DNA from 3 places in the Carnobacterium sp. AT7 genome. Region 1 is predicted to be linked to each of the others. Evidence: predicted binding sites of a transcription regulator. Region 1 holds the regulator's gene; each other region holds the start of a gene.

What was found. Region 1 encodes CtsR, which represses protease genes until heat stress. Its sites were predicted from a motif close to TTGGTCAAAAAAGGTCAAANA; they were not measured.
Region 2: clpP (ATP-dependent Clp endopeptidase proteolytic subunit ClpP) is a predicted target of CtsR. The motif match lies at 4,758-4,778, and genes of this name have one in related genera.
Region 3: CAT7_RS05830 (ATP-dependent Clp protease ATP-binding subunit) is a predicted target of CtsR. The motif match lies at 833-853, and genes of this name have one in related genera.

Annotation. Positions count from the first base shown of each region.
Region 1 is NZ_ABHH01000043.1:1,717-8,865, forward strand. It holds gene tadA (tRNA adenosine(34) deaminase TadA) at 1-31, opposite strand, end outside; gene CAT7_RS11065 (helix-turn-helix domain-containing protein) at 155-1,018, shown strand; gene CAT7_RS11070 (hypothetical protein) at 1,088-1,471, opposite strand; gene CAT7_RS11075 (ATP-dependent Clp protease ATP-binding subunit) at 1,599-4,091, opposite strand; gene CAT7_RS11080 (CtsR family transcriptional regulator) at 4,118-4,579, opposite strand; tRNA gene CAT7_RS11085 (tRNA-Pro) at 5,297-5,370, opposite strand; tRNA gene CAT7_RS11090 (tRNA-Arg) at 5,407-5,480, opposite strand; tRNA gene CAT7_RS11095 (tRNA-Leu) at 5,484-5,572, opposite strand; tRNA gene CAT7_RS11100 (tRNA-Gly) at 5,622-5,693, opposite strand; tRNA gene CAT7_RS11105 (tRNA-Thr) at 5,703-5,775, opposite strand; tRNA gene CAT7_RS11110 (tRNA-Leu) at 5,811-5,895, opposite strand; tRNA gene CAT7_RS11115 (tRNA-Lys) at 5,938-6,010, opposite strand; tRNA gene CAT7_RS11120 (tRNA-Val) at 6,012-6,087, opposite strand; rRNA gene rrf (5S ribosomal RNA) at 6,110-6,225, opposite strand; rRNA gene CAT7_RS11130 (23S ribosomal RNA) at 6,317-7,149, opposite strand, start outside.
Region 2 is NZ_ABHH01000003.1:114,181-121,329, forward strand. It holds gene CAT7_RS02075 (phosphoglycerate kinase) at 1-868, opposite strand, end outside; gene gap (type I glyceraldehyde-3-phosphate dehydrogenase) at 994-1,998, opposite strand; gene CAT7_RS02085 (sugar-binding transcriptional regulator) at 2,040-3,077, opposite strand; gene CAT7_RS02090 (DsbA family protein) at 3,350-3,877, opposite strand; gene clpP (ATP-dependent Clp endopeptidase proteolytic subunit ClpP) at 4,079-4,672, opposite strand; gene CAT7_RS02100 (tRNA dihydrouridine synthase) at 4,897-5,877, opposite strand; tRNA gene CAT7_RS02105 (tRNA-Arg) at 6,457-6,528, opposite strand; gene whiA (DNA-binding protein WhiA) at 6,712-7,149, opposite strand, start outside.
Region 3 is NZ_ABHH01000011.1:38,150-45,298, forward strand. It holds gene ptsP (phosphoenolpyruvate--protein phosphotransferase) at 1-88, opposite strand, end outside; gene CAT7_RS05820 (phosphocarrier protein HPr) at 88-354, opposite strand; gene CAT7_RS05825 (hypothetical protein) at 523-708, opposite strand; gene CAT7_RS05830 (ATP-dependent Clp protease ATP-binding subunit) at 906-3,149, shown strand; gene CAT7_RS05835 (TrkH family potassium uptake protein) at 3,254-4,627, opposite strand; gene CAT7_RS05840 (DUF1827 family protein) at 4,772-5,053, shown strand; gene CAT7_RS05845 (peptide chain release factor 3) at 5,300-6,883, opposite strand; gene CAT7_RS05850 (thermonuclease family protein) at 7,028-7,149, opposite strand, start outside.

The DNA.
Region 1 (7,149 bases):
TAAAGTATGTTTTTTCTTCAATAGTTAACATCTGCCCAATCCTTTGCCTGTTCTTTTCTTTATCATAGCATAATTTATCTACATAATTGTGAAAATAATGATAGAATAACAATAGACAATAAATGTAACGGTTTCCATTTAAAGGAGTGCTTTTATGAATTTCAATCAATTAAAATCTATCTATCCCTCTACTTTTTTAACAGATGATATAAAAAATGATCCGGCTTACTTAACCTTTCCTTATCAAGATCAATGGATTCATTTTGATAAAAAGCAGTTAACCGCATCAGAAAAAGAATTACTTACTCTCCTTTTTAATAAAGATACCACTGGTCAAAATGCAGAAATACCCCAATCGAAATGGCAGAAGTTTTTAATTGAAAACAATCCTTCTCCTCCTATTGAAGTAGGTGTCTATCGTGTTATTCAATTTGAGATCAATAAAAAAGACACTCGTTTTGATAAGAACCTTTGGCTTAGTTCATTTAAAAGTTTTTTTGAAGATGTACAAGAGGCTTTCTTTGTTAACGACCATTATGGCTTATTAATTCATCGTTATTCAGGTTACTCGATAACACAAGATGAAACGACTGGGTTCTTACAAACGATAGACGATGATTTTTCAACTAAAACAACTGGTTACATTGGTCAATATTGGGACATTTCTTTACATTTCAAAAAACTTTTTCAAGAGGAACAAACAATCTTTTTTAATCAGTTGAAAAAAAACAAACAAGTTTTTTCCTTGTCTGATGTGGCATTGAACTATTATGCTTCAGAAGCTCTAACAAAAAGTCCGATTATCCAACAATTAAAAAAAGATTTAGCTTCTCACCCGGAAATAAAAGAATTAATTGCCGCAATATGGCTGAATCAAGGAAACATTAGCTTAGCCGCTAAGCAGCTTTATATTCACCGAAATACTTTACAATATCGCTTGGACCGTTTTTTTGATGACTCTGGTCTTTCATTAAAGAATAGAAATGATTTACTTCTTTGCTACTTATTAACCCTTTAAAAAATGAGCTACCGTTAAAAATTTAACGGTAGCTCATTTTTATTTGCTTACTAGTGGTCGTAAACAGATTTATTTTCTTAATTTATGTTTCATCTCTTTTTTATGATGTTTTAGTTCGTGTTTCAAATCATGTTTTTTATCCATAAAAGCATCTTTAAAATCATTTGTAGTTTCTTTGAAATGTTCGCCGTAAGAACTTACACTGCCTCTCAAATCTGAAACTTTATCTACAACACTTAATAGATTAGCTACTTCTATATCAGATAAATCATCAACAACACTCATTGCATTTTCGTTGCCTTTTAATTTTTCTTTTACAAAATACCTTGCTCTTTTACGATTAATTTTTGACTCAATTTTTTCCATTGCCATGTTTGAAGAAGAAACAACAATCGCTCCTACTGCAAAGACCGTTCCAAAACCTATTAATAAAGCTTTAGTTGAATTTTTCATATTGATTCACTTTCCCTTCATCTATTTCTTTCTTATTATCATAGCAGAAAGAAATTTTAAATACGAATAAAAACGTCTAGCATCTCTTTATTAGATGCTAGACGTTTTTTGTGTTTAATCAGTGGAATCAACTATTTTCAGTTGTAGTCAGCGTTTTTTTTTCTACTTTTTTTACGTCTTTTACAGTAATGCGGATGGTTCCTTTTGTAGCACCAATTGTTACTTGATCGCCTATCTTGACCCGACCACTTAGCAATTCTTCACTCAATCGATCTTCAATTTCTTTTTGAAGTGCGCGACGAATTGGTCGTGCGCCATATTCAGGATCATAGCCAGCTTTAGCAATTACATCAATCGCTGATTGTGTGATTTTAACGTCGATATCCATGTCTTTCAATCGTTTAACAACCGTTTGTGCCATCAATTTTACAATTTGTGTTAATTCTGGTTTTTCCAGTGAATGGAATACGATAGAATCATCAATACGGTTAATAAACTCTGGTTTAAATGTTTTTTTCAATTCTTCCATAATACGTTTTTCCATTGCTGAATGATCTTTTTTACTGTTTGCTGTACCAAATCCAACAGATTTCTCATCTCTCAAAGCTGTTGCTCCTAAGTTAGATGTCATGATCATAACCGTATTTTTAAAATCAACTTTTCGGCCTTTTGAATCTGTTAAATGTCCATCATCAAGAACTTGTAATAAAATATTAAATACATCTGGATGAGCCTTTTCAACTTCATCAAAAAGAATAACAGAGTACGGTTTTTGACGAATTTTTTCAGTTAGTTGACCACCTTCATCATATCCAACATATCCAGGAGGTGAACCAATTAAACGACTCGTGCTATATTTTTCCATAAATTCAGACATATCGACCCGAACTAGTGCTTCTTCATTACCAAACATAGCTTCAGCAAGTGCTTTAGCTAATTCTGTTTTACCAACACCTGTAGGCCCTAAGAACATGAATGAACCAATTGGTCGATTTGGATCTTTTAACCCACTTCTAGAACGTCTGATTGCTCTAGAAACTGACCCAACGGCTTGCTCTTGCCCGATTACTCGTTTATGCAATATTTTTTCTAAATTCATTAATCGATCGGATTCTTTTTGTTCCATTTGTTGAACTGGAATACTTGTCCATAAAGATACAACTTCAGCGATATCTCTTTCCGTTACTTGGAGTGAGTTTGAAGAAGCTTTTCCTTCTTTTTTTTGTAGCAAGTTTTCAATTTTTTTGCGTTGTTTCATTTCTTTTATACGAATTCTAGCTGCTTTCTCAAAATCTTGTGACTGTATAGCTTCTTCTTTACTTTGTATCAAATCTTCCAATTCTGCAATTGCAGCCGCAACTGGAGATGGTTTGCTTGAAACATCCAGTCGTACTTTAGAAGCAGATTCATCGATTAAATCGATAGCTTTATCTGGCAACTGTCTTGATGTGATGTACCGTGATGAAAGCTTCACTGCAGCATGGACAGCTTCATCCGTAATTTTAACGCCATGATGTTCTTCATATCTAGAACGCAATCCCAATAATATTTCTTCTGTTTCTTCTTCTGAAGGAGGATCAACATGGATTGGTGAAAATCTTCTTTCTAATGCTGCATCTTTTTCAATATATTTTTGGTATTCATCTAATGTTGTTGCTCCTATAGTTTGCAATTCACCACGTGCTAATGCAGGTTTTAAGATATTAGATGCATCAATGGCACCTTCTGCTCCACCAGCACCAATTAACGTATGCAGTTCATCTATGAATAAGATTACTTCACCATCTTGATAAATTTCATCTATAATTTTTTTCATTCGTTCTTCAAATTCACCACGGTATTTTGTTCCTGCCACTAATGATCCCATATCGAGCATCATTAAACGTTTATTTGCTAATGCTGTCGGAACTTCACCATCAATAATTTTTTGGGCTAATCCTTCTGCAATGGCTGTTTTACCAACACCGGGTTCTCCTACCAACACAGGATTATTTTTTGTTCTACGACTCAAGACTTGAATAATGCGTTGAATCTCTTTATGGCGACCAACTACTGGATCTAATTTTTTTTCTCTAGCCACAGAAGTTAAATCACGTGCTAGAGAATCTAAAGTGGGTGTACCAATAACTTGTTTGGAAGCTGGTTTTGCTTTTCTACCTTTGCCATTCGTTATATCACTCAAACCAATTTTTTTCAATACGATTTGACGCGCTTTATTTAAATCGATATCCAAATTGCTTAAAATCTTAGAAGATAATATGTCTTCTTCACGCAATAATCCTAACAACAAGTGTTCTGTACCCACAAATACTGAGCCCATACGTCTTGCTTCATCTGTAGCAAATGTAATAGCTTGTTTAGCTCTTGGCGAATACGGAAGAATGGCATTTTTAGAAAGATATTTCATTGTTCCATAACCCGTAAAATGCTCGATTTCTTCTCGAACATCCATTTCAGTCACAGAAAATTGTCGTAACGTTTTTCCAGCAATTCCTTCTTGTTCCATAATTAATCCTAGAAGAATATGCTCAGTTCCTACAGAATGGTGACGAAATCCTTTTGCTTCTTCTTGCGCCATGATTAAAACCATTCTTGCTTTTTCAGAAAATAATTCATCCATCTATATTTCGCCTCCGATTTTATTCTTTATTCGTATTTTAAATTATTTAAAAATGCTACCAATAATTTAGCTCTTAATTCATTCTCATTTATGCCATTAGCGTTTAAAAGTGATTTGTCCATAACAGATAACATGATATTGGCCTCTCGCTTAGTCAACATCTCAGTTTCAAATAATCTCTCTACAATAGAATAAGCATTCTTTTGCGTAATTTTATTTCCAATAATATCAATCATCATATCCAACATTTCAGCTTCATCTAACAACTTAACTTTAATAATACGGATATACCCGCCACCACCACGTTTACTTTCAACCAAATAACCTTGCTGTACAGTAAAGCGAGTGTTTATAACATAATTTATTTGGGAAGGAACACACTTAAATCGATCTGCCATTTCACTACGCCTAATTTCGACTTGTTCATCTTGACCTAAAACTTTTTTTAAATACGCTTCAATGATATCCGACATGTTTTGATTATGCATGGGTTACCTGTTACTAAAACATTTTAATGTATGATACAGATAATAGCTTTATTTACTCTACATTGCAATGGTGTTTTTTTAGTAACACTCCTTTTCTTATCATCCCAACACTGGACTTAATTAATTAGTCTATCACTAACATAAACTAACTTAATAACGGAGGATACTCCTAGTGAGAACCAGAAAGCATTCTTGACTAATCCTGACTTTCATTATACGAGAAATAAACGGATTTGAAAAGCAACTCTACTCATTTTCATTTAAAATAGCCTCTAAACTGCCACTATTTAACGATAAATAAAGAAGAAATTTTCAAATCAGTCATTTATAGAACAAAATGTCTTTGTAAACCAATAACTGACCTACAACTGTAGTCTTCATATTCATAGCAGATTCATGTAATAGCATTATTTCTTTTCCACCTATAATACATGACCTATTTAAGACCACCCAGCCTTAATCGCCCTTGAAAGAGTACGATCCATTAAATACTTTGTTTGTTCATTACAGCAGCTTTTATTAGCACTACAGTTGCTCACAATCCCTCTGCTAAATCATTCATTCCCATTCGAACTTTTAACCATTATTAGACTTTAGGATTAAGACGATGCCAAGTCTCTATCCGCACAATTTGACGAAGAACCTACATAATTATTGAAAGACAAATAAAAGGTAATTTCTCTTAGACTAGAGAAACTACCTTTTATGAATTATTTATCGGGAAGACAGGATTCGAACCTGCGACCCCTTGGTCCCAAACCAAGTGCTCTACCAAGCTGAGCTACTTCCCGTTCACTGACTTTTCATTCTTTCTTTAAAAAGAAAAATGCACCCAAGAGGACTTGAACCTCTAACCCCTTGATTCGTAGTCAAGTACTCTATCCAATTGAGCTATGGGTGCAAATGGTGCCGAGGGCCGGAATCGAACCGGCACGGTGATCACTCACCGCAGGATTTTAAGTCCTGTGCGTCTACCTGTTCCGCCACCCCGGCTTTAGAACAGTTTTCATTCTTACGAATGAGCTTACTAGTCAACCTAGTAAGCGAAAGACGGGATTCGAACCCGCGACCCCCACCTTGGCAAGGTGATGTTCTACCACTGAACTACTTTCGCAAAAAAAAATGCCGGCTAAAGGAGTTGAACCCTCGACCCTCTGATTACAAATCAGATGCTCTACCAACTGAGCTAAGCCGGCTAAAGTGGTACTTCACTAATCATTCAAATAAAAAATGGTGCGGGTGAAGGGACTTGAACCCCCACGTCTTTCAACGCTAGATCCTAAATCTAGTGCGTCTGCCAATTCCGCCACACCCGCAAAAAAACATGGCATAACTAAACATGGTTGAATGATTAGTTATGAGTCATGCAGGATTCGAACCTGCGACCCTCTGATTAAAAGTCAGATGCTCTACCAACTGAGCTAATGACTCATGGTGGAGGTTGACGGGATCGAACCGCCGACCCTCTGCTTGTAAGGCAGATGCTCTCCCAGCTGAGCTAAACCTCCATATGATAAAAAAATTGAATCTGCGTGGCAACGTCCTACTCTCACAAAGGGAAACCCTTCACTACCATCGGCGCTAAGAAGCTTAACTTCTGTGTTCGGCATGGGAACAGGTGTGACCTTCTTGCCATCATCACCACACAATTTCAATCAAGAGAACGTTGTTCTCTCAAAACTGGATAAGTTAAAAATCGTTTTTCGTTCTGAAACCGTCTTACACCGTTTAAAAAATTTGGTTAAGTCCTCGACCGATTAGTATTGGTCCGCTCCATCTATCGCTAGACTTCCACTTCCAACCTATCTACCTGATCATCTCTCAGGGGTCTTACTCACTTACGTGATGGGAAATCTCATCTTGAGGGGGGCTTCACGCTTAGATGCTTTCAGCGTTTATCCCGTCCACACATAGCTACCCAGCAATGCCCTTGGCAGAACAACTGGTACACCAGAGGTGTGTCCATCCCGGTCCTCTCGTACTAAGGACAGCTCCTCTCAAATTTCCTACGCCCGCGACGGATAGGGACCGAACTGTCTCACGACGTTCTGAACCCAGCTCGCGTACCGCTTTAATGGGCGAACAGCCCAACCCTTGGGACCGACTACAGCCCCAGGATGCGATGAGCCGACATCGAGGTGCCAAACCTCCCCGTCGATGTGGACTCTTGGGGGAGATAAGCCTGTTATCCCCAGGGTAGCTTTTATCCGTTGAGCGATGGCCCTTCCATGCGGAACCACCGGATCACTAAGCCCGACTTTCGTCCCTGCTCGACTTGTAGGTCTCGCAGTCAAGCTCCCTTATGCCTTTACACTCTGCGAATGATTTCCAACCATTCTGAGGGAACCTTTGGGCGCCTCCGTTACACTTTAGGAGGCGACCGCCCCAGTCAAACTGCCCGTCAGACACTGTCTCCCAGCCCGATAAGGGCTGTGGGTTAGAGTGGTCATACAGCAAGGGTAGTATCCCACCAACGCCTCCACCAAGACTGGCGTCCTGGCTTCATTGGCTCCTACCTATCCTGTACAAGCTGTACAAACACTCAATATCAAACTGCAGTAAAGCTCCAT
Region 2 (7,149 bases), on a different contig from region 1:
TAGCTGGTACAGCACCATCATGAATTTCAGTTGGTGTGTCATTGCTGAATTCTGGAGAAGTAACAGAATCAATTGGTAAGACTAATTTGTCTCCGCCTTTTTCAATCAATGTTCTAGCTAACTCAATTTTATCTTCTTCAACTAATGATTTACCAATTTCAATGCCTTTAGCAGCGTAGAAAGTGTAAGTCATTCCGCCTCCGATAAGAACTTTATCTGCTTTACTTAATAGGTTTTCAATAACACCAATTTTATCACTAACTTTTGCTCCACCTAAAATAGCCACAAACGGACGTTTAGGTTCATCAACAGCGCCACCGATAAATTTGATTTCTTTATCCATTAAGAAACCAGCAGCTGATTCAAGATTTGAAGCAACTCCTACGTTAGAAGCATGTGCACGGTGAGCCGTACCAAATGCATCATTAACGAAAACGTCGCCTAAGCTTGCCCAGTATTTGCCAAGTTCAGGATCATTTTTGCTTTCTTTTTTACCATCAATATCTTCAAAACGTGTGTTTTCAAATACTAATACATCTCCAGCATTTAAGCCTTCGATAGCACTTTCTAATTTTTCGCCACGTGTTTCAGGTACAAATGTAACGTCTTTTCCTAATAATTCGCTTAAACGTTCAGCGACTGGACGTAAACTTTTGCCTGCTTTATCTTCTTCAGTTTTTACTTTACCTAAGTGAGAGAATAAAATAACTTTCCCACCTTGTTCAATAACATATTGAATAGTTGGTAATGCTGCTTGAATACGGTTGTCATTAGTAATAACGCCGTCTTTCATTGGAACATTAAAGTCTGCACGTACTAAAACTTTTTTACCTTTTAAGTCTAAATCAGTTACAACTTTTTTCACCATTAAAGATTCCTCCTGTATCGAGCAATTATGTGTAAATACTAATCTTTGAAAAAATAAAAGCGAGGAAGCGCGCTGCCTCCCCGCTTTTATTATTTTCTATCCTAATTTAAGTTTCTCTTTAAAGATTAACCTAATTTAGCAAAGTATTCTAAAGTACGAATTAATTGTGAAGTGTATGACATTTCGTTATCATACCAAGCAACAGTTTTAACGATTTGTTTGTCACCAACAGTGATAACTTTAGTTTGAGTTGCATCGTATAATGAACCGAATGACATTCCTAAGATATCAGAAGAAACGATTGCATCTTCAGTATATCCGTAAGATTCGTTAGCTGCTGCTTTCATTGCTGCATCTACTTCTTCAGCAGTTACTTTAGTTTTTAATACAGTTTGTAATTCAGTTAATGAACCTGCTGCAACTGGAACACGTTGTGCAGCTCCATCTAATTTACCTTTTAATTCTGGTAATACTTCACCGATTGCTTTAGCAGCACCAGTTGTATTAGGGATAATGTTAGCTGCTGCAGCACGAGCACGACGGAAGTCGCCTTTTGGATGTGGAGCATCTAATGTATTTTGGTCACCTGTGTAAGCGTGGATTGTAGTCATTAATCCTAATTCAATACCAAATTTGTCATTTAGTACTTGAGCCATAGGAGCTAAACAGTTAGTAGTACATGAAGCACCTGAGATAACTGTTTCAGAACCGTCAAGAGTTTCGTGGTTTACATTGTAAACGATTGTTTTCATGTTACCAGTTGCTGGTGCAGAGATAACAACTTTTTTAGCTCCTGCTTTAATGTGTAATTCAGCAGCTTCTTGAGTAGTGAAGAAACCAGTACATTCTAATACGATTTCAACTCCAAGTTCTCCCCATGGAAGTTCTTCTGGGTTACGGTTACTTAAAACTTTGATGTCTTTACCGTTAACAGTAAATGCGCCATCTTTAACTTCAACGTCACCGTTGAAACGTCCTTGTGTTGTATCATATTTTAATAAGTGAGCTAGCATTTTTGGATCTGTTAAGTCGTTAACTGCTACCACTTCAATACCTTCTAATTCTTGAATACGACGGAATGCAAGACGACCAATACGTCCAAAACCGTTAATACCTACTTTAACTGTCATAAATAGATTTCCTCCTTTAGGAATCGTACAATATATTTATTTTAAAGGGTTATCCCTGTTAAAATCTCGTTAGCAGCACCCTCATCTGTGATGAGCCACGTATGGCGAGGTGCGTTTTTCATATGAGCTTCAATTGCTTCTGCTTTAGATTTACCGCCAGCTATCGCAATCACACTAGCAATATTTGCTAAGTTATTTGATTGCATCCCAATGCGTGGTATTTTATAAACCACTTCACCAGACTGATTGTAAAATTCTCCAAAGGCTTCCCCAACTGCAGCTTTATTTTTAATCAGAGCTAGAACTTCTTCGTTCATCCCTCTGCGTTCTGCCATATGCATAGCTTCTCCTATGCCATATAAAACACAATTGGCATCATCGACCATTTTAAGGGTCTTTTTTATACCAGGTTCTTGTAAAAGTGGTTTATATGTTTCTTCACTTACTTGTTCTGGAACATAGAGAACCCGATTTTCGCCACCAGTTTTTTGTGCCATTAAAGCGCTAATGGAATTCGCTTGAATATCCACCGATTCGCCTAAACCGCCTCTAGCTGGAACAAAAATCAACTTTCTTTTTCTCGAGAGAGTTTCATTCATTTGATTTGCTACTTCTGCCATAGTTGTACCGCCCATTACAGCAACAATATTGTTTCCTTCTGGGAGTAAAAAATCTAGAGCTTCTAATGTAGCATGACCTATTTCCTCACGCAGTTTAACCTGTTCATCTACGTTACCTGAAATGATCACACAATGTTCAATCTCCAAATAAGATGCAAGTTGTTTTTCTTTCTCTTTCATCCCCAATAGTTGACCCATTAATTGATCTAATTGGTGATAAATGGATTCGCCTTTTTCAGTCAATTCCATTCCCATTTTTGAAGTTTTTATTAATCCTTGCTTCTTTAATCCTTCTGATTCTGTACGAAGAACACGTTCTGTAATTCCCATACGATCAGCTAAAACTCTTCTGCCGACTGGACCCATTAAAAAGACATTGCGCAAAATGTGGTAACGATTTTGAAGTGTATACATGATATCTGGAATGACTTCTTCAACAACTGATAATACATTTTGCATAAGCGACCTCTTTCCACGTTGGACGCTTTGTGACCGCGTTAGTCGTTCGGCGACCCTTGTTACTTAAAAAAACAAGAGATACGAAATGAAAAACAAACTATCAGTTTCCTGTTGCTGTTTTCTTATCATTCTTCAATAGCATTTAAATTAACACTATTACCATCTCTCACATCAATGATTGTACCAGTTAACTCCTTAAATTTCAACTATTATGTTTCTAAATCTTACATTAACTACTATATAAGTAATTTGATCTTTGCACTTTTATTTAATTAAATACGTGCTTCAATCAAATCTTTAAGTTCTTGTGGTGTAATGTGTTCATCAAAGATTTCTTTTTCAATAAAGACGGTAGGAACAAATACAACTTTTGCTTCATTGGCTTCTTCTACAATGCCTTGGGCTGCCATTTCATTTGATTGTAAAGATAGTCCTCTTTTTTCTTCGGCATACTCTGCAATTGCATCAAAATCTCCTAGATTTCCCCATTCATCCTGATGTGCGAAAAAATAATCTATTTCTTCAAGCGCTTTTTCGGGATTGGTATAATCTAAATAACGATGAAGAACATTTCCTTTTTTCAAACTTGGCTTTTCTTTATCAAAATGTTTAATGACTCGTTGGACTTTCCCTGCTGAAACGTACTCTGCTAATAAGTCTTTTGAGTCTTCATACCACATTTTGCAATACGGACATTTCAAATTAATAAATTCAATTACTTTAACGGGAGCGTCCTCGCTTCCAATTTTAATTCCAATGGTTGTATTTACTTTTTCTGCTTTAATCGTACTTATGTCCATTAATTTAAAACCTCCTTTATTTTACTAACTAAATTTATTATACCGCTAATTTTAATGCGATTAAACGTTTTAGCCTTATTATTTCTTTTCTACTAAAGAAATAATAAGGTGTTTGGTAGATGCTATTGATTCATCTACATAAAATTCCAAACAAAAAAAGAGACTGATTTCTCAGTCCCTTTTTCATTTCTACTCAGTTTATTAGCTTAAAGATGAGTTGTTTTCCATAATTTCGTCAATCAAACCATATGCTTTTGCATCTTCTGCAGACATGTAGTTATCACGATCTGTATCACGTTGGATAACTTCAATTGGTTGACCTGTACGTTCTGACAAAATTTTATTTAAACGCTCACGTGTTTTCAAAATATGACGAGCAGCAATTTCGATTTCTGTCGCTTGTCCTTGTGATCCGCCTGATGGTTGGTGAATCATGATTTCAGCATTTGGCAAAGCATAACGTTTGCCTTTAGTACCAGCTGTTAATAAGAAACTTCCCATTGAAGCAGCCATTCCCATTGCTATCGTTTGTACATCTGCTTTAATAAAGTTCATTGTATCAAAAATAGCTAATCCAGCTGTTACACTTCCACCTGGAGAATTGATGTAAATATAAATATCTTTTTCAGAATCTTGTGCGTCTAAAAATAAAAGCTGAGCGATTACAGCATTTGCTAAATCATCGTCTACTGGACCACTTAACATAATAATACGGTCTTTTAAAAGACGAGAATAGATATCATAAGCACGTTCACCTCTTGATGACTGTTCGATTACTGTAGGGATTAAGTTCATAATTTTGCTTCCTCCTCAAATATACATTTCTTTATTGTGTAAATAATTTATCTACTTATTAAGTTACTACTTGTATTTTACTTCATTGGTCAATAAAGGTCAATTTTTTTGTTCGTTGTTTTTTCCAACTAAACGGTCTTTATTAATCCTTAATTTACCGATTGATAAAACAAGTATAACACAAAAAATAATTCAAAAAATTTAAATGAATAGAACAGCTTTTGCTATTCGCCCAGAATATCCTTGTTGTTTTCTTCGAATTCATCAAGTAAGATTCGTGCTTCATTCGTTGTCTCTGATTCCATTAACTGCACTCTTAAATCACTCGCTCCGCGAATACCTCGGACGTATATCTTAAAGAAGCGACGAAGAGGTCTAAATGAGCGTGGTTCATCAACTGTATATTTATCAAAAAGATCTAAATGCAATCTAAAAAGTTCCAACAGCTCTTTACTGCTATGTTCTCTCGGTTCTTTTTCAAATGCATAAGGATTTTGGAAGATACCTCTCCCAATCATAACTCCATCTACACCATATTCCTCAACCAACTTCAATCCCGTTTCGCGGTCTGGAATATCTCCGTTAATTGTCAACAGCGTTTGCGGTGCAATTTCATCTCGTAATTTTTTAACTTCTGAAATCATTTCCCAATGAGCAGCACCTTTACTCATTTCTTTTCTTGTCCGCAAATGGATAGAAAGATTCGCAATATCTTGTTCAAAAATATGTGTCAACCAATCACGCCATTCCTCGATATTTGTATATCCAAGGCGCGTCTTAACACTTACCGGCAAGCCGCCTGCTTTTGCTGCTTGAATTAACTCAGCAGCTACTTCTGAACGACGAATAAGGCCACTGCCTTTTCCTTTTCCAGCTACATTTGGTACCGGACAACCCATATTGATATCGATTCCTTTAAAACCTTCTTCTGCCATGCCAATACTCATTTGTCGGAAGTATTTTGGTTCGTCTCCCCATATATGAGCTACTAGTGGTTGTTCATCTTCAGTGAAAGTTAAACGCCCACGTACACTATCGCGTCCATCTGGATGACAATAACTAACGGTATTTGTAAATTCGGTAAAGAATACATCCGGTCTAGCTGCTTCACTGACTACATGTCGAAAAACAACATCCGTAACATCTTCCATCGGTGCCAATATAAAAAACGGACGTGGCAAATCTTGCCAAAAATTTTCTTTCATTTTTAATAATCGATCCTCTCATAACGGGACTTTAGGTCACACCTTCATCCCAAACTAAAAATACAAAAACTATCTAACTTCTAACTGACGCTTTTTTCAACATCTGGAATTATACATTTATTTATAAAATAAGTCCAATTCAACTCATCTAGTTTTTGCCCCATGTGTTTTTTACTATCTCACAGGCTTACTGATTTAATTGACTCTATACTTTTTAGTGTGGATAGATAAATTTAGTTCATGCTTAACATTCTGGAGGAATAGGATTGCTTGTAGCCCTGTGAAGTATTCAATGCGAATTACATCGCTTTAACGCTTTAGCGTTTAAGCGGTGTTTGAGGCTTGAAAGTTCTTAAGACTTTAGACTTAAGACGGTACCAGGGCTCTTACAAGCAAATCCGTCTATTCCGAAAGAATTTTTTGAAGCAGCCACACTATTTGACGAAGAGCCATTTAATTAAACAAAGAGAACGCCAATTGTCTAGTGAAATACGAAACCCTAAACAATGAACGTTCTCTTAGTTATTGTGTGACATCTGTTTTAAAAAGTTGTTAATCTAGTCTAGTTAGGCATTTTTATGCCCCCTGAGGGAATCGAACCCCCATTTCAAGAATCGGAATCTTACGTGATATCCATTACACTAAGGGGACCACTACACTAACACGTTAATGGTTAAACGCTGTTCTGGTGTTAGTAAAATACCAACTATTATAGTGTAGCCCAGTTATAATGAAAAAACAAGCAGAACTTCCAAAGAGACCACGTACAATGCTCTTAAAAAGGAAAGCTTTTGCTGACCCTTTTTAAACACATTATTTTCGGTTCATTTTATTTTAGCTAAGCATGCCCGTTTTCATAAGATCTTTAGTTCTTAAGTTTTCTGCCATCTCATTTAACTTACGTAAGCGATGATTGATCCCAGACTTACTGATTGTTCCACTTGGAATCATTTCTCCTAGTTCTTTTAAAGTTACTTCAGGGTATTCTAAACGAACAAGCGCAATTTCTCTTAATTTCGTTGGGATTTTATCTAACCCGAGCACCTCATCAATGAACTTTATACTTTCGATTTGTTTACTAGCCGCATCAATAGTTTTATTTAAATTAGCATTCTCACAATTCACTAGACGATTGACCGAGTTTCTCATATCTCTGATGATACGAACATCTTCAAATTTAAGCATTCCGCTAGTTGCACCTATCAAAGCTAAAAAGTCGGCAATTTTCTCTGCTTCTTTTAAATAAGTGATGTATCCGTTCCGTCTTTCCAA
Region 3 (7,149 bases), on a different contig from region 1:
TGAAAGTTAAATCGGGTTCAGTTAGTAAGTAAGCTCTTGCTACTGCAATACCGTCACTTGCTGCGATCCCATTTAATTTTTCAACCATTATTCAGCCAAGCCTTCTTTCTTCATTGTTTCTTCGATTCCAGCAAGAGCTTCAGCTTCATCAGAACCGTCAGCAGAAATAACAACATCAGCACCTTGGCCAACACCTAGAGACATAACGCCCATGATTGATTTTAAGTTAACAGATTTACCTTTATATTCTAAGTTAATATCTGAGCTATATTTGCTTGCTGTTTGTACTAGCAATGTTGCTGGACGTGCATGGATACCTGTTTCAGCTATTACGTGAAATTCGCGTTTTTCCATAATTAAAAATCCCCTTTAATATATATTATTTTTGAGAACTACATCCAGTTTAAACTGTCAATTACATTCTTTCCAGCAAAAACATTCGATACAGCCCTTACAACTTATAAGACTACCATTTTTTTACTATTTAAACAACTATTTTCTCCAAATTGCCTCTACAACTTTTTACTTTGACCTATACCGATAAATAATATTTCCGTTATGCAAAGCCTCACCAACGATAGATTCTTTCTCTTCATGATTAATCCAAATTTCTCGAAACGTCATAAAATCTTTTTTTTCAATCATTAGGCTATCTATAGTTCCTTGGATCAGTTCTTTTAGTTGATTTTGTAATTCTTCTTTGGTCATAATTAAACCTTCCTTTACTATTAGTTTACAAATTCAATCATAAATAATTTGAGCTAAAAAAGCAAAAAAAAATAGTATCAATTACTTGAATGTCAAAATAGGTCAGTGTATAATAGTAACCAGAAAGGTCAGTAATGGTCAACTAAGACTTAACTGTACCTACTTTACTAACCTATTAAATGAAAGGTTGTGTTAAAATGTTCTGTCAAAATTGCAATCAACGTGAAGCAACTATCCATTTATATACCAATATGAATGGCCAAAAAGGTCAATTAGATGTTTGTCAAAACTGTTATCAACTTATTAAAGATAGTCAAAACCGAGGCGAAATCAAAAACAACCGCACACCGCAAGACCCTTTTGGTTTTGGCAATTTAGATCAATTTTTCCGTTCTATGCAAAATGCTCAAAATAATAATAACCAACAAAGTAACTCTAATACCCCTCCTACTCAAAATGGAGCTGGCGGACAACCACCTATTAATAAGAAGCCTGGACTTTTAGGCGAGTTTGGAACAAATTTAACAGAATTAGCACGGACTGGTGCGATAGATCCTGTTATCGGACGAGACAAAGAAATTGAACGCGTAATTGAGATTTTAAATCGCCGCACTAAAAATAATCCTGTCTTAACAGGTGAACCTGGTGTTGGTAAAACAGCTGTTGTAGAAGGTTTAGCCCAAAAAATTGTAGACGGAGATGTACCGCAAAAACTATTAGGCAAAGATGTTATTCGATTAGATGTTGCTTCTTTAGTTCAAGGTACAGGCATTCGTGGTCAATTTGAAGAACGCATGCAACAATTGATGGATGAATTAAAGAAAAATCCACAAATTATTTTATTTATTGACGAAGTTCACGAAATTGTTGGAGCCGGAAGTGCAGAAGGCAGTATGGATGCAGGCAATATGCTTAAGCCAGCACTCGCTCGTGGTGAATTGCAAATGGTTGGAGCAACAACCTTAAGAGAATATCGTACAATTGAAAAAGATGCTGCTTTAGAACGCCGGATGCAACCCGTTCGAGTTAGTGAACCTTCTGTAGACGAAACGATTACTATTCTCAAAGGTCTTCAAAAGAAATATGAAGATTATCATCATGTTCATTATACTGATGAAGCAATTACAAGTGCTGTAACTTTATCGAATCGTTACATTCAAGACCGCTTTCTACCTGACAAAGCAATCGATTTGTTAGATGAAACGGGTTCTAAGAAAAACTTAACCATACAAGTAGTGGATCCGAAACAAATAGAAGATAAAATTGCAGAAGCTGCTCAACAAAAACAGGCCGCTTTACAACAAGAAGATTATGAAAAAGCGGCTTTTTACCGTGATCAAGCTAAAAAATTCTCTGATATGAGAGATCAACAAAGCCCAGATTCAGATGAGCCTATCGTAACCGAAAAAGATATGATTGAAATTATTGAAAGAAAAACTAACATTCCAGTAGGTGAATTAAAAGAAAAAGAACAAGAACAGTTGCGTAATCTAGGTCATGATCTTAAAAAACATGTTATTGGACAAGACGAAGCAATCGATAAAGTTTCTAGAGCTATTCGCAGAAGCCGGATTGGTTTTAATAATAAAAGCCGCCCAATTGGTTCTTTCCTTTTCGTTGGTCCTACCGGTGTCGGAAAAACTGAATTAGCTAAACAACTAGCACTGGAACTATTTGGAAACAAAGAAGCTTATATTCGTTTTGATATGAGTGAGTATATGGAAAAACACAGTGTTTCTAAATTAATCGGTTCTCCTCCTGGATATGTCGGTTATGACGAAGCGGGTCAACTGACCGAAAAAGTACGCCACAATCCTTACAGCATTATTTTATTAGATGAAATTGAAAAAGCTCATCCTGATGTGCTTCATATGTTTTTACAAATTCTAGATGATGGTAGATTAACGGATGCTCAAGGTCGTACTGTCAGCTTTAAAGATACAATTATCATTATGACAAGCAATGCGGGTACAGGAACAGTAGAAGCAAGCGTAGGCTTTGGCGCAACCACTTCTGGTACTCAAAATTCTGTATTAAATCACTTAACAGATTACTTTAAGCCAGAATTTATTAATCGTTTTGACGGAATTGTTGAATTCAATTCTCTTACAAAAGAAAACTTATTGTTTATCGTTGATTTATTGATAAAAGATGTAAATGATATGCTTGAAAATCAAGGCATCACTATCGAAGTAACGCAATCTGCTAAAGAAAAATTAGCTGAATTAGGGTACGATCCAAAATTGGGTGCTCGTCCTTTACGTCGTGTCATTCAAGAACAAATAGAAGATCGTATCGCTGACTTCTATCTTGATTACCCTTCTGTAAAAGAATTAATTGCAAAAACTGATCATGAAGGATTGATTGTTGTAGAAGCAAAAGAGGTTATCTTAGCAGAATCCACTTCTGAATCAGTTGAAGAATCAGATGCTAAAGATTAGCTTTTTAACGAACTAATTTTAACCTAAAAAAAGCAGCTCGCAATCATTATGATTGCGAGCTGCTTTTTTGAATAGACTACTGATTAGACAACCTTTAAAACAAGTTAGCCTATAATAATTTTTTCAGTCGGATAATGATAATTCTTATCTTCTTTATGTTTTGGAACTAACAACATCACCATGTACAACATTCCTATTCTTCCTACAAACATTAAAATAATAATAATTAGTTTTCCTAACACTGTTAGTGTTGGTGTTATGCCTAACGACAATCCTGTTGTCCCAAATGCAGAGGTCACTTCTACAATCAAAGTAATTAGTTCGTGCGATTCACTGACACTCAAGACCAGTATACTAATCATGCATAACGTCATAGATAATATGAAAACAGCAATCGATTTTTGAACATCATCTCGACCAATTCTCCGTCTAAATAAAGCGACTTGATCGTGTCCCCTAATAAAAGAAATTAAGTAAACAACGACAATAGCTAATGTTGTTGTTCGTATTCCTCCACCTACAGAACTAGGACTTGCTCCGATAAACATTAAGATAGAAAATAGTAACAATGTCCCTTCACTAAAATTACCGAGCGAGGTTGTCATTAGTCCTGCATTTCTCGTTGTAACCGAATAGAAAAAAGAATAAAAGGCACTCTCAGTAAAAGTCATCCCTTTAAAAAATTGATTATACTCTAAAAGCCAAATACAAAGTGCTCCCCCGAATAATAAAATAAAAAAGGAAGAAACGGTGATTTTACTAAACAATGAAAACCGAAATGGAAGGACTTTTTTGGTTCTACGGTATTGCAAAAAATCTTTAACTTCTAATAATACTGGAAAACCAATCCCTCCTACAACGATTAAAAGCATAATAATTAGTTGAACAAAATAATCGTTATGAAAAGGAATCAACATTTGTCCGGTAAGGTCTACACCCACATTGGCCACTGCTGAAAAGCTTGTAAAAAACCCATGAAATAAAACTTCTTTTAAAGGCCAGTCGGAAAATATATAAAAATATGTGCTCAGAATCACTCCACCCACAAATTCAAAACCAAGAATAATGAGGATGGTCGTGCGTATTAATCGAACAGTACCACTTAATTTTGGCTGATTCATATCTGTCATGATGAGTTGTCGTTGCTTTAACGAAACCTTTTTTCTTCTGATAAGCATAAAAGAAGTGGATATCATCATCACACCTAAACTTCCTAACATAAATAAACACTGTAAAAGAATAATACCAGCAACGTTAAACGTTTCTCCTAAATTTATAGTTGCTAATCCCGTTACACTAACAGTACTCACTGCTGTAAAAATCAAATCAATAAAAGAAATATCAGCTCCTGGATCTCTGAAGATCGGCAAAACTAACAGAATGCTAGCAACTATAACAACCATAAAATAATACAATACAATCAATTGGATTGTTGAAAATCGATTAGAAATTTGTGCTATAAATTTATAAATATTCAAAAAACAACCTCCTTATTATGAATTAAAGCACTCTTTAGTTACTATTTCTTAATATGTAGGATTAAGAAGTAAAATGTTTTGAATTGTTGGGTTTTTAATTATATAATATTTGTAAATGAACGGTAAAAGAAGAGGTGAAAGATTATGAAACTAATAGACGTTACAAATAATCATTCTGAACTTGTAATGGAACAGCTGGGAAATACTGATGCTAATTTTGTAAAGGTTTTTTCTTTAGGACCTACTACAGTCATTTATTCTGGTGCTGCAACACATAAAGACGTTCTTTTACTAAACAAAGTGCGCAATATAAAGAATGCGGAAATCAGCTTTGCAATAGAAAATATTCTTGAAACAACTTTAGATAATGTTGACATTCTACATGCACCACACATTGTTGAGTTATCCATTCCTGTTGAAGACTAATGTTTAAAAGCTTATTAAAGTTATAACTCAACTTTAATGGTAACCATCTTTTATTTCAAGCAATCCTTTAAGATCTTATTTTTTATTATTGATTGATAAGTTTATTTGATGAGTAGAAGTTATTGGTGGCATAGGTTTGTCTGTTTAATAATAAATTTCTTTTGAAACTTTTACTTCATTTGCTAAATAACTAAAAAAAACAAACCATTCTAGATTCAAAATAGAATGGCTTGTTTTTTATTTTTTTTATAACAAGGATGTTAACTCTACATCAGGATACTTATCTGCAAACCAACGCATCGCAAATTGATTTTCAAATAAGAATAGCGGGTTATCAAATCGATCACGTACTAGTAAATTACGGCTTGAAGACATATTTTCGTCCAAATCTTCCGGTCGAATCCAACGAGCAATTTTATTCCCCATAGGTGTCATAACAATTTCAGAATTGTACTCATTTAACATACGGTATTGAAATACTTCAAATTGTAGTTGACCAACTGCTCCAACAATATAATCTTCAGTGTGAAATGTTTTATACAGTTGAATAGCTCCTTCTTGAACCAATTGTTGCACGCCTTTATGGAATGATTTTTGCTTCATTACATTTTTAGCATGTACTTTCATGAACATTTCAGGAGTAAATTGAGGAAGTTTTTCGTATTCCACATTTAATTTACCTTCGAAAATTGTATCGCCAATTTGGAAATTACCTGTATCGTAAAGACCAATAATATCTCCTGCAACAGCATGCTGTACAATCTCGCGGGTTTCAGCCATAAATTGAGTAGAATTCGACAATTTAATTTTTTTATTTGTTCTTGATAATGTTACATCTATTCCACGATCAAATGTTCCTGAACAAATACGCACAAACGCGATTCGATCTCGATGAGCAGGATTCATATTAGCTTGAATTTTAAAAATAAAGCCAGAAAATTCATTAGTCGTTGGTTCAATTTTTTCACCATCAACTGTATCATGAGCTGATGGACTTGGAGCAAAATTGATAAATGTGTTTAAAAATGTCTCTACACCGAAGTTTGTCAATGCTGATCCAAAGAATACCGGTGTCAGTTTACCAGAAGCAATTTTTTCTTCTGAAAATTCATTTCCTGCAACATTCAATAATTCAATATCTTCCAAAGCTTGAGTATATAAGCTTGATTTCTTAATGGGATGATCTCCCTCAATCTCCCCATCTTCATTCAATGGGACGACCTTTTGTCCATTTAAACCATTGATTTCAGGACGATGAACCTCAATAGTTTTATTGTAATTATCATATAGACCTAATAATCCTTTACCCATGCCAATAGGCCAATTCATTGGATAAGAATCAATTTCTAAAACTTCTTCTAACTCTTCTAATAATTCCAACGGCTCTCTGCCATCACGGTCTAATTTGTTGATAAATGTGAATATAGGAATGCCACGCATACGACAAACTTTAAATAATTTTTTTGTCTGAGGCTCAATACCTTTTGCGCTATCAATAACCATTACTGCACTATCAACTGCCATCAATGTACGATACGTATCTTCAGAAAAATCTTCATGTCCTGGTGTATCCAAGATATTGATTCTTTTATCTTTATAATCAAATTGCATAACAGAACTAGTAACAGAAATCCCACGTTGTTTCTCAATTTCCATCCAATCTGATTTAGCAAATTTTCCTGATTTTTTCCCTTTTACCGTACCCGCTTGGCGAATTGCTCCACCAAATAACAACAATTGTTCAGTAATTGTTGTTTTACCAGCATCTGGATGGGAAATAATTGCAAATGTTTTTCGTGACTCTACTTCCTTTTTTAAATAGTCTTCCATTATTTATCCCTCATTTAAGTCTTTTTATTTACTCTGATTCACTTGTCTCAATATCCTTAGTCAATAACGCCCTTAATAAGGGCAGCTTATATCATTAACCCAATTATTATAGCATATTTAGTAGGGTATTTTATACCCTATTCGCTATTTATTAAATCCGTATTCTTTAACATACCCTTTAACGGACCAAATATTCACTTCTGCTGCACTAGCTTTTTGTTCGGCTTTTTCAAGTCTCCCTAAGTAAAGCTCATCTCCATTTTCAT